Regions from separate parts of the Staphylococcus simulans genome, predicted to be linked through region 2. Evidence: predicted binding sites of a transcription regulator. Region 2 holds the regulator's gene; the other holds the start of a gene.

Region 1 (3,436 bases), 620 kb from region 2:
TATAATATTTGATTAAATAGATAAGGGGTGAGCTCAACGTGGGTGTACATCAATATTTTAAAAGATTATCTGATTTAGAAAAGCTGATACGCTTGCCTGGTAAATTCAAGTATTTTGAGCATAATGTAGCAGCACATTCATTTAAAGTAACGAAAATAGCGCAATACTTAGCCACAGTAGAAGAACATCATGGCAATGAAATTGATTGGAAAAGTTTATATGAAAAAGCTTTGAATCATGACTTTGCGGAAGTATTTACAGGGGATATTAAAACGCCTGTGAAATATGCCAGCCGTGATTTGAAGAAATTGTTCTCGCAAGTGGAAGAAGAGATGGTAGATAATTTTATTAGAGAAGAATTTCCGGAAGAATATCAAGATGTTTACAGAGAACGTCTGCAAGAAGGCAAAGATGATTCTTTAGAAGGTCAAATTTTGGCAGTAGCTGATAAAATCGACTTGTTATATGAAACATTTGGTGAAATTCAAAAGCGTAATCCAGACTCACTTTTCTTTGAAATTTATGAAATGTCTTTAGAAACCATTATGCAGTTTGATCACTTAGTGTCCGTTCAAGATTTTATCGAGAACGTCATCCCTGAAATGTTAACGGAAAACTTCATTCCACGTTCAGAGTTACGAGAATTAACAATGTCGATTTTAAATAAAAGAGACGGGTGACCGCTTATGCTTCTCATTTGGTATCTTTGTGCCTCATTTTTCCCATGCATACTTGTTGTACTATTTAGTGTAGTAACGAAAAATAAATGGGTCGGCGCAATTGTGACATTAATGCTGATCGGCGGTTCTATATATAAAGGATTCTTTCATAGTGAATGGATTATTTTTATAGATGTTGTATCTCTGCTGGCTGGTTTTGTGATTGTAGATCAATTGCGTCTTCATAAACAGCATGAAGATGATCGTTGAATAGAAATGAAACAGGTGCTTGTCTAAAAAAGACAAGTGCTTTTTGTTTGGGGAAAAAGAGTAGTTTTACGAACAGATGTTTGTATCTTTTTGACAGAATCTGTTACAATATATAGTGATGTAAAAAGTTTGAAATAGAGTAATTGAGAGTATAGAAAGACTAAATAGAACGATGAAATGAGATTTTGAGAAGTTGCGAATTAACCAGCTTAATTGCAATCTCAACATGAAGTATATGGTTGGGACAGACGATAAGTGTCTCAACCTATTTATATTTTAAAACTCATATTTTTCTATAGAAGTGTCAATAAAGGAGGATACCGAATTTTATGGAACATCATCCATTTAAAATTGTTTCTGAGTTTACCCCGCAAGGTGACCAACCAGCCGCTATCGAAAAAATTTCAAAGGGTATTAAAGAAGGTAAACGTCACCAAACGTTACTCGGAGCAACAGGTACAGGTAAGACCTTTACGATGAGTAATGTCATTCAACAAGCGGGCAAACCGACATTAGTATTAGCCCATAACAAGACCTTAGCTGGTCAATTATATAATGAGTTCAAAGAATTTTTCCCGGAAAATAGAGTAGAGTACTTTGTCAGCTTCTATGATTATTATCAACCAGAAGCTTATGTGCCATCTACTGACACATTTATCGAAAAAGATGCGACAATCAATGATGAAATTGACCAATTACGTCACTCAGCAACAAGTTCACTCTTTGAGCGTGACGATGTCATTGTTGTTGCCAGTGTCAGCAGTATCTTCGGTTTAGGGGATCCTTCTGAATATAGCAGTTTAGTAGTTAACGTCCGTCAAGGAATGGAAATGGATCGCAGTCAATTTCTACGTGCATTAGTAGATATTCAATATTCAAGAAACGACATCGACTTTAAACGCGGGACATTCAGAGTTCGCGGTGATGTAGTAGAAGTCTTCCCGGCGTCTCGAGATGAAATGTGTATCCGTGTAGAATTCTTCGGTGATGAAATTGATCGTATCAGCGAAGTAAACTATTTAACAGGTGAAGTATTACGTGAAAGAGAACACTTCTCTATCTTCCCGGCATCCCACTTCGTAACTAGAGATGAAAAATTGGAATTAGCGATTCAACGTATCGAAAAAGAATTAGCAGATCGCTTAAAGTATTTAAGAGAGAATAATAAATTATTAGAAGCGCAACGCTTAGAACAACGTACGAACTATGACCTTGAAATGATGAGAGAGATGGGCTTTTGTTCAGGAATTGAGAACTATTCAGTCCACTTGAGTTTAAGAGATTATGGTTCAACACCGTATACGTTATTAGATTATTTCGGTGATGACTGGTTAATTATGATTGATGAATCTCACGTTACATTACCACAAGTCAGAGGGATGTATAACGGAGATAAAGCACGTAAACAAGTTTTAGTTGACCATGGTTTCAGACTTCCGAGTGCTTTGGATAACCGTCCATTAACATTCGAAGAGTTTGAGAAGAAAGCACATCAATTAGTTTATGTGACTGCGACACCTGGGCCTTATGAACTAGAACATTCAGATGAAGTTGTTGAGCAAATTATTCGACCAACGGGCTTATTAGACCCTAAAATAGATGTCCGTCCGACGAAGAATCAAATTGATGATTTATTAAGTGAAATTCAAGATAGAATTGATAAAAATGAACGTGTACTCATTACAACGTTAACGAAAAAGATGAGTGAAGATTTAACGACTTATATGAAAGAAGCGGGAATTAAAGTCAATTACCTGCATTCAGAAATAAAAACATTAGAACGAATTGAAATCATTCGTGACTTACGTATGGGTACGTATGATGCGGTTGTCGGTATTAACTTACTAAGAGAAGGTATCGATATCCCAGAAGTTTCTTTAGTTGTAATTTTAGATGCGGATAAAGAAGGTTTCTTACGTTCTAACCGTTCATTAATTCAAACCATCGGCCGTGCTGCGCGTAATGAGCATGGTGAAGTAATCATGTATGCGGATAAGATTACAGATTCTATGCAGTATGCGATTGATGAAACAGAGCGTCGTCGTAAAATTCAACAAGCATACAACGAAGAACATGGTATTACACCGAAAACAATTCGTAAGAAAATCCATGACGTTATTAGTGCGACAGTGGAAACAGATGAAGAAAATGAAAAAGAACAAAAAGTCGTACCTAAGAAATTAACGAAAAAAGAACGTGAAAAAACAATTGAAAATATAGAAAAAGAAATGAAACAAGCAGCGAAAGACTTAGACTTTGAGCGAGCAACAGAGCTAAGAGACATGTTGTTTGAACTGAAAGCAGAAGGGTGAGGTGACATGTGTGAGTAAGAAAGATCCATCTATTGTGGTCAAAGGTGCACGTGAAAATAATTTAAAAAGTGTCAATGTGGAATTGCCTAAAAATAAATTGATTGTGATGACTGGACTATCAGGTTCAGGTAAGTCATCTTTGGCTTTCGACACGATTTATGCAGAAGGTCAACGTCGTTATGTAGAATCATTAAG
Region 2 (3,436 bases):
AATTTCATTTGCGACAGCTTTTGTATTAACTTGGTTCTTTGGATATAGTGATAAATTAGCTGAGGAGATCAAGGAAGCTAAATAATGGATAAACTGTTAATCACAAATTGTGGTTAACAGTTTTTTTAATAGAAAATGTTCGCAATTTTTGTGAAGCATCATGGCAAAAGAAAAGTTTAAAAGTTATAATCATTTCGAGTATTGAAGAAGATCAAAGGAGTGCAAAGATGCGAAAATTAGTCATTATTATCCATCCAGATATGGAAAACTCAGTAGTTAATCGTATGTGGAAAAATGCTTTGATAAACGAACAAATTGATGTGGTCGATTTATATGAATTGTACCCTGACAGAAACATTGATGTTGCACGCGAACAAGAAAGATTAATGAGTTACGATACAATAGTATTCCAATTTCCATTATATTGGTATAGTAGTCCGCCATTATTGAAACAATATCAAGATGAAGTATTTTTATTTAATTTTGCATATGGTCCAGAAGGAACGAAACTTCGTGATAAAAAATTTGCGATTGCGACGACAGTTGGCAGTTTAGAAGAAGATTATTCAGAAGAAGGTTCGAATCGATTCACGTTAGACACATTACTTTCACCATTCGTTGCGACTTTTAATTATATCGGTGCCCAATATAAAGGACACTTTGAACAATATGGTACAGTGAATCATGCGACGAAAAACGAATTGATTGAAGGCAGCAAGCACTATATAGAATTTGTGAAAAAGTTGTAAATAAAAAAGCTGAGATCGTTTTTTGATCTCAGCTTTCGTTTAATTAGAATAAATACTCTCCAAACTCTAAAGGTTCAATGTATTTGCCGTCTTTATCAAACACACGCATGTTACCGCCAGAGATTTCATCAATAAGTAAAACTTCACCAGTTTTTTCATCGCGACCAAATTCTAATTTAATGTCGTAAAGTTCTAAACCTTTTTGTGCAAGTTCTTCTTTAATGATGTCTGAAATTTTTACTGTTAATTTAGCAATTTCGTCGTATTCACCTGGTTTTAAGATGTTTAACGCTTCAAGACCTGCTTTGTTGATGAGTGGATCTTGTCTTTCATCATCTTTTAAAGTCATTTCTACATATGCGTTAAGTGGTGCGCCTTCTTCGATATAGTCACCGTATCTGCGGATAAATGAACCCACTGCGCGGTATCTGCAAATAACTTCTAATCCATGACCGAATACTGATACTTTTTTAACACGCATTTGACGATCTTCAATGTTTGCGTCGATATAATGTGTTGGAATGCCAGCAGCGTTGATTTTTTCGAAGAAATAACTTGTCATTTTAAGACCAGCTTTACCTGAACCCTCAACAGTTAAGCCAACTTGGTTTTCACCTGGATCAAATTTGCCATCTTTTCCTGTCATATCATCTTTGAAGAAAAGAACAATTTCACCATCTTTGTCTTGATAGACATCTTTTGTTTTACCTTTGTAAATTAAATCCATTTCATCTCACTCCTCAAGTATTACTCATGTTTAGTATAAGTGAATTTCTCTTTTATATAAATACAAAAGTATGAAAATATGATGGCATTGCTGCATTTTAAACTAAAAAGCAAGGTGCATGCAAGGCTAAAGCTGCTTTAAGATGCAAATTGTTTATGCACAGTATAAGAAATAACAGAATGGAGATAAACAGACCAAAATAATTAAAACACCCCATAATGTCTATGAATTTTGGACATTATGGGGTGTTAGTAGTTTACTAATCTAATTTGAATCTAAATAATTTGTCACGAACAAAAATTAAGAAGAGATGATATGCCTATGAACAGATACGATTGCCTACAGCTCTCTAAATAGACCTACAACTTTACCTAAAACAGATACATGTTCTAAATAAATAGGTTCCATTGTACTGTTTTCAGGTTGTAATCTATAACGATGTTTTTCTTTGTAGAAGCGTTTTACAGTTGCTTCATCATCTTCTGTCATAGCTACAATAATATCACCGTTTTCTGCGATAGTCTGACTTCTGACGATGACTTTATCTCCATCTAAAATACCAGCTTCAATCATACTGTCTCCAACAACATTTAAAATGAAAATGTCGCTGTTATGTGTTGATGTAAAGTGTTCTGGTAATGGGAAGTATTCTTCTACATTTTCTACTGCTGTGATTGGGACACCGGCTGTGACTTTACCAATAACTGGTACATGGATAGTACCTTCGATCTCAGCAGCATCTTCAATTTGGTCGCTGACAATTTCAATTGCGCGTGGTTTTGTAGGGTCACGACGAATATACCCTTTGCTTTCTAATCGTGATAGATGCCCGTGTACAGTAGAGCTTGAAGCAAGTCCGACTGCTTCACCGATTTCTCTGACACTTGGCGGATAACCTTTTGTATGAACGACTTGTTTTATATATTCATAAATTTCGCTTTGACGCTTCGTAAGTTCAGTCATTTATATGCACATCCTCTTCTAGTTTGTTCTTATTATATCACGTTAATATAGCCTTTACAAACATTTGTTCGTAAAAGTGTTGACACCGAACAATCGTTCTGATATTGTTTAAATACAAACAAATGTTCTAGGGGTGTTCGAATAATGATTAGGAAATATCAAACTAGTTTTTTACTATATACAGCAGTATTGTTAATGTCTTTTATGTTAGTTTCAGCGTTTTTAATCGGTGCAGAGCAGTCAAGTAATGAGGAACAAGTGTACGAAATGACAGATCATACACTTCCAACTAAGGTAGAACAAAAAGCCGAACATGAGCAACAATATATAGAACAGGGCGAACAAAATAACAGACCTATCGTCGCAACTGTTCACTGATTTAAAAATAAAGTGTATTGATTATACTGCTAACACGATGTGTTCTATGGTGTAAGGTTGCTGTAAGTGGGAATAAGTTTAGTAGAACATATTGATTTTATTTTGAGCGATTGTTTGCTAAGATAAATAATCATCAGACTAATGGAGGTCGATAGCATGGCAGATCAACATAAAGAAACAATTAACCGTATTAATGAACTTTCTAAGAAGAAAAAAGAAGAAGGCTTAACAAAAGAAGAAGCGAAAGAAAGAGCAGAGTTACATCAAAAATATCTTGAAACATTCCGCGAAGGTTTCAAACAACAAATTGAAAATACAAAAGTATTAGATCCTGAGGGAAATGATGTAACACCAGAAAAATTAAAACAAGTACAACGTGAGCAAAATAAAAGACAATAAAACTCAATATACTACAATAAATGTAGAGCTTTTAGAACAGAATAATTGATGTTCTAAAGGCTCTTTTTTCATGAAAATGTATATTTTGATTGTTTTAATCACTTTTATTATATTTGATAGCGATTTCATGAGGACAATAAATGTTAAACTTAACTGATTTAATGTATAATGGCATAAAATCATGCTGTATAGAAAGGAAGTTTTATTGATGTTCGATAAA

What was found. The regulator LexA, encoded in region 2, represses DNA repair genes until DNA is damaged. The targets are predictions, from matches to a motif close to CGAACATATGTTCG.
Region 1: a site for LexA is predicted at 999-1,012, ahead of uvrB (excinuclease ABC subunit UvrB). Genes of this name have one in related genera too.

What each region holds. Positions count from the first base shown of each region.
Region 1 covers NZ_CP095100.1:2,202,261-2,205,696, reverse strand. Annotated here, with positions in the region: gene MUA87_RS10375 (YfbR-like 5'-deoxynucleotidase) at 39-680, shown strand; gene MUA87_RS10370 (CsbA family protein) at 687-929, shown strand; gene uvrB (excinuclease ABC subunit UvrB) at 1,259-3,241, shown strand; gene uvrA (excinuclease ABC subunit UvrA) at 3,252-3,436, shown strand, end outside.
Region 2 covers NZ_CP095100.1:1,579,183-1,582,618, reverse strand. Annotated here, with positions in the region: gene MUA87_RS07405 (sucrose-specific PTS transporter subunit IIBC) at 1-85, shown strand, start outside; gene MUA87_RS07400 (NAD(P)H-dependent oxidoreductase) at 228-749, shown strand; gene MUA87_RS07395 (phosphoribosylaminoimidazolesuccinocarboxamide synthase) at 793-1,476, opposite strand; gene lexA (transcriptional repressor LexA) at 1,816-2,439, opposite strand; gene sosA (DNA damage-induced cell division inhibitor SosA) at 2,584-2,817, shown strand; gene MUA87_RS07380 (DUF896 domain-containing protein) at 2,974-3,216, shown strand; gene tkt (transketolase) at 3,425-3,436, shown strand, end outside.